Regions from separate parts of the Lysinibacillus sp. A4 genome, predicted to be linked through region 1. Evidence: riboswitches for the same ligand, from Rfam matches in the RefSeq annotation. Region 1 holds a riboswitch; the other holds the start of a gene.
What was found. A riboswitch is a leader RNA that binds a small molecule or an ion and turns the genes downstream of it on or off. The one in region 1 is predicted to bind FMN.
Positions count from the first base shown of each region.

Region 2: another riboswitch for FMN. It lies ahead of NY607_RS04780 (ECF transporter S component); the one in region 1 lies ahead of ribE (riboflavin synthase).

Region 1 is NZ_JANWTB010000001.1:656,463-658,876, forward strand. It holds gene ribB (3,4-dihydroxy-2-butanone-4-phosphate synthase) at 1-317, opposite strand, end outside; gene ribE (riboflavin synthase) at 342-980, opposite strand; FMN riboswitch at 1,180-1,305, opposite strand; FMN riboswitch at 1,422-1,547, opposite strand; gene NY607_RS03655 (YibE/F family protein) at 1,769-2,414, shown strand, end outside.
Region 2 is NZ_JANWTB010000002.1:148,499-150,912, forward strand. It holds gene NY607_RS04775 (sodium-dependent transporter) at 1-116, opposite strand, end outside; gene NY607_RS04780 (ECF transporter S component) at 319-906, opposite strand; FMN riboswitch at 1,121-1,306, opposite strand; gene NY607_RS04785 (RNA polymerase subunit sigma) at 1,450-2,414, opposite strand, start outside.

The DNA of each region.
Region 1 (2,414 bases):
ATCGTTAGCGCACGCTCAAAGGCGCTAATCCCTGTCGTTGTTTCTACATGATCGATACTTACCGTAAATGCGGTTTGATGGTTATCTGTATTGTGCTGAACCATTGGATATAAATCTAGCTTTTGTGCAAGCTGCTGTGAAATCGGCGTACAAATTAAACCTCTACCATTGGTTGCCATAAAGTTGATTGTTGCTGGTGTGATGAATTCAGCGAGTGCCAGAAGATCTCCTTCATTTTCTCGATCCTCATCATCAACCACCACAATCATATTGCCCTGCCTTAAATCCTCTATGGCTTCTTCAATTGAATGTAGCACGATGATCAACTCCTATTCTGTGATTTAAAAACCATGTTGTGCTAAATAATCTCTTGTAATAGCTGGCGTTGTTTGCCCCTTTTTTAATTGCCCTATAATGTATTTTCCAACTAAATCGGTTTCGATATTAACGATTGCTCCAACCCTCTTCATACCTAAAACGGTTTCTTTGTAAGTATGAGGAATAAGTGAAATTGTGACACTCTTGGCTTCAACATGAAAAAGGGTTAAGCTTGTGCCATCAATTGTTATGGAACCCTTTGGAATACAGAAGTTGGTTAGTTCCTCTGACAATTCGATATCAATATAAACGGCGTTTGCTACTGGACGTTTTCGCAAAATTTTGCCGACTCCATCAACATGACCAGCAACAAAATGGCCACCAAATTGCCCATTAGCAGGCATGGCACGCTCCAAATTAACAGAATCACCTATTGCCAGCTGCTGTAGATTTGTTGCTTTGACTGTTTCAGGCATAACATCCATCGTAAGCTGCTGTTGTGTGAAATTTGTCACCGTTAAACAAACTCCATTGACCGCTATACTGTCACCAAGCTTGACATCCTCTGTTATCTTGGCTGATTGCACCGTAATTTTCATACTGTCCCGATCGCTTTGCACGGCTTTTATGATACCAATATCCTCTACAAGTCCTGTAAACATTCCATCACCTACTCTACTTTATTAGCACTTCTATCCTTTACTTTTAAAGTTGTTCCACCTGTTTTTGTGCCTTATCCTTCTCCCTTCTCTCGTTAGCAATAAAAAATAAAAACCCCTTTACATCAAAGGGGTTTTGGGAGTATAAGACATCAACAAATAAGCCTATTTGAAAACAATTTTTTCATAGACTGTCATCTCATTCGTTCTTCTCCCATCCAGACTATCACTGTCGGTTTTGGATTTGCACCAAATCAGCTTGCGCTCACGGACTTTGAATTGCTTCATCACCGCCGATTGGGAATTTCACCCTACCCCGAAGAACATCTTCTATTCGATTGTAGCTAAATAAAAAAACTTCCCACAAGATGATTGGGAAGATTTGTAGTAAATGCATAGTCAAATAAACCTTCTAAATTAGAATCAATTTAAAAAGTTCGCATTTTTACCCTTCTCCCATCCAGACTGTAACTGTCGGTTTTGGATTTGCACCAAATCAGCTTGCGCTCACGGACTTTGAATTGCTTCATCACCGCCGATCGGGAATTTCACCCTACCCCGAAGAATATTTTTATTTAGCTAGTCTTACGATAACACTATTTTATTATATTATCCATCCTTCTTTTTAAATTTTTTTCGAAGCATAAATTTTAAACAGCTCTGACGAGACTTGAAAAATGTAAAAGATGTTAATAAAATGATGTCATTTAACCTGTTTATGGAACTTCTTAATCAACAAAACGTTCCTTTACAAGTGACTATTCAGTCTAGGCCGTTTGGAGGTCATTAATTTGACATTTTTAAAAAATATACCTTTTAAACAAGCTGTTTTCTATGCCCTATTAGCACTCTGTTGTGGGGTTTCGATTGTTTTCGTAAGTCATAACGAACAATTTTATGATCGACCGATAGCAGAAATAACGCAAGTGGATGTAATAGAATCAGAACCGATGACAGATATGTATGAAAATGAGGATTTTTTGTTTACACAGGAGATGATGGCCATTATCAAAAATGGTCAGCATAAGGGGCAATCCATTCATTTGACGAATGACTATTCTTCGTCTGGTGCTTTTGATCAAGAATATCATGTAGGCAATGAAATCTTTGTCACGGTAGATGATCGCACAACACAATCAGTTTTAACAGGAACCATTCTCGATTTAAAACGAGATCAAACCATGGTAATGATTGCATGGATTTTTATTTTTGCCCTACTTATTGTAGGTAAAAGACAAGGCTTATTTTCTATCATTAGTTTGAGTGTCAATGCTGTGATTCTATCATTCGCATTAGATCTTTATGTGAAGCATGGGGGCGTAAGCCTGTTATTAGTCAGCGGCATTTGCGCCCTGCTATTTACGATTATTTCGCTACTACTTATTAGTGGATTGCATACAAAAACATATGTAGCCATCGTGTCCACACTTTTAGGCA
Region 2 (2,414 bases), on a different contig from region 1:
CCACTTTGTCCCGTTACATAGGGAAGTTTCCAAATTGCTCCTAGTCCGATCGCCGCACCAGCTGATGCTAAAATAAAACCTAATTTACTAGACCACTGTCCTTTTTTTCCACTCATCTCTTCAAACTCCTCAAACATTCTAAACTCTTCTCTATTTTACATGAAAATATAGCTTTCGACTAGATTATACTTATAAAGTACTAGTTAGCTGTTTTACCCTATTACTTTTTTCTATATTTATTATTCTTCACACCTTTCTCTATCCATCATTCCTTCCACCAAAAAAACCTCAGGTATGTTCACCCGAGGTTAGTAAAAATTATTTTGTTATATAGATAGAACGCTGGCGGTCGATCCACTTGCGCATAGTAGTAAATAAAAACGCCATAATAGCCGTTAATAAAATACCTTTTACAATGTTAAATGGTAAAATCCCAGCGATAATCATTTTATAAAGTGAGTCACCTACAACAGGTTCCATTCCTAAGAAGTATGTGTACATCGGTAAAAATACAGCGTAGTTTAAAATACTCATGCCTACTGCCATTACGACTGTTCCTGTCGCTAAACCTCCAACAAGACCAGCAATTGTTTTAAAGCGATTAAAAATAAGGCTTACTGGCAAAATAAATAAAATACCTGTTGCAAAGTTGGCAATATGACCTACTGGCACACCTGTTGGCGTTCCAGAGAAAATCCAATCCAATACATTTTTAAATAATTCTACTAAAATACCAGCTACAGGCCCCATTGTGATGGCTGCTATTAATGCAGGCATATCACTAAAGTCGACTTCCAAGAATGCTGGAAATGGTGGAATTGGAAAATTAAAAAGCATTAATAAAAACGAAATACTGCTCAGCATGCCAATCGTAATAAACGATTGAAGTTTAACATTTTTCTTCATAGAAAACTCTCTCCTCTTTGCTGATTCAATCTCGCAAGAAGAAAGGTGACGATCTTTCAATGTTAGCACAAAAAACCCTTATGCATGAAGAGCACAAGGGAGAAAGGCATGACGAATAAGCGTCAATTTAAACTATTTTTGAGCACCGTTTAAAAAGCCATACAAAAAAGCGCTCGTTTATAGTTTATTTCATAACAATGAATGACGATCGTACCTCCATCTTCTCCCATCCAGACTTTAACTGTCGGCCTCGGAATCACACCAAGTCAGCCATGCAAATAAATTTGCACAGGTCGCGGGCTGAAGAGCGAAGCATAAACCATTCGAGTTAATGGAAACATTAACGGTTCACCACTCTATTACCGCCGGTCGGGATTTTCACCCTGCCCCGAAGATGAATCATATTATTTTATACTACAACCTTACTATAATTAATTATCAAGAAAAAGTAAACAGTTCTGCTTAAAAAAATCCGATTAGATTTGTATGTATTGTAAAAATGGAGCATTCCATGTTACAGGAATGCTCCATTTTTGATTCTGCCTAAGGCATATATTGTTTATTTGGCCCCACAGGCTTTGGCAAATAATTTTTTAAATCGAATCCTTCCCAACTTTCTTGGACCACATTATCTAAGCGTAATTGTTGGTCAAAGCTAGCAGCAGTTAACATCATCGCTTCAATCAATTGGGTAGCGCGAATTGGCTCCATCGATGCTAAATCTAAGGGAATGTCGAATGTTACGACTACACCTTCCGCTTCCTCTTTCACGGTATATGTTACGTTTTCAGGAACCACTGTTACATAAACATCATCATTTTTGTTTTTCATTAGTGTAAGTGCTTCTGTAACATTAGCAAATGTTTGACGGAAATCTGGTGACAGATATTCTGCCCCATTCTCATCTTGGTATAAGTAATAATTAAAATGCTTGGCGTTTGTTAATGACATGGCTTGACTTGGCTCACCCTCTTGAGAAAACTCATAAGGTGTGCCATCTTCATTTTGAATCTCAACTTCCGTATATTCAGAATCCGAGAAGGTATCCTCTAAAGTCCCTTTGTACTCATTAACGGTAGCTGATGCAATATCATAGTCATTGTCCTTTGGTAAAACGTGGACAAGCTTGTCTTCCTTCTCCTTCAGTTCACCTTTAAATGGATGATAATCCGTAAACCCTTTGGCTTCTTCATCTATTTGAGGAGCATATTTTTCATACATCTGTAAGGTAGAAGGTTTTTCTGTTCCAAAATCAGTTGCTACACGCTCATTTGGTATCACATATGTCATTGGAACACTTTCTGCATCGCGTCCTGCCAAACCAATACGAAATACGACAGCATCTTTCACATCTTCCTCATAGACAGATGACCGTAAAGATAACAGACGCTCATGCTCCGATACAATACTGGATTGAAGTGCCTCATCCTGGGTAGCTGCCTCATTGGCAGAACGATCTTCCTGTAACGTAGAGTAATTAGCCGTTTCTGGCGTACTAGCTAAATCTT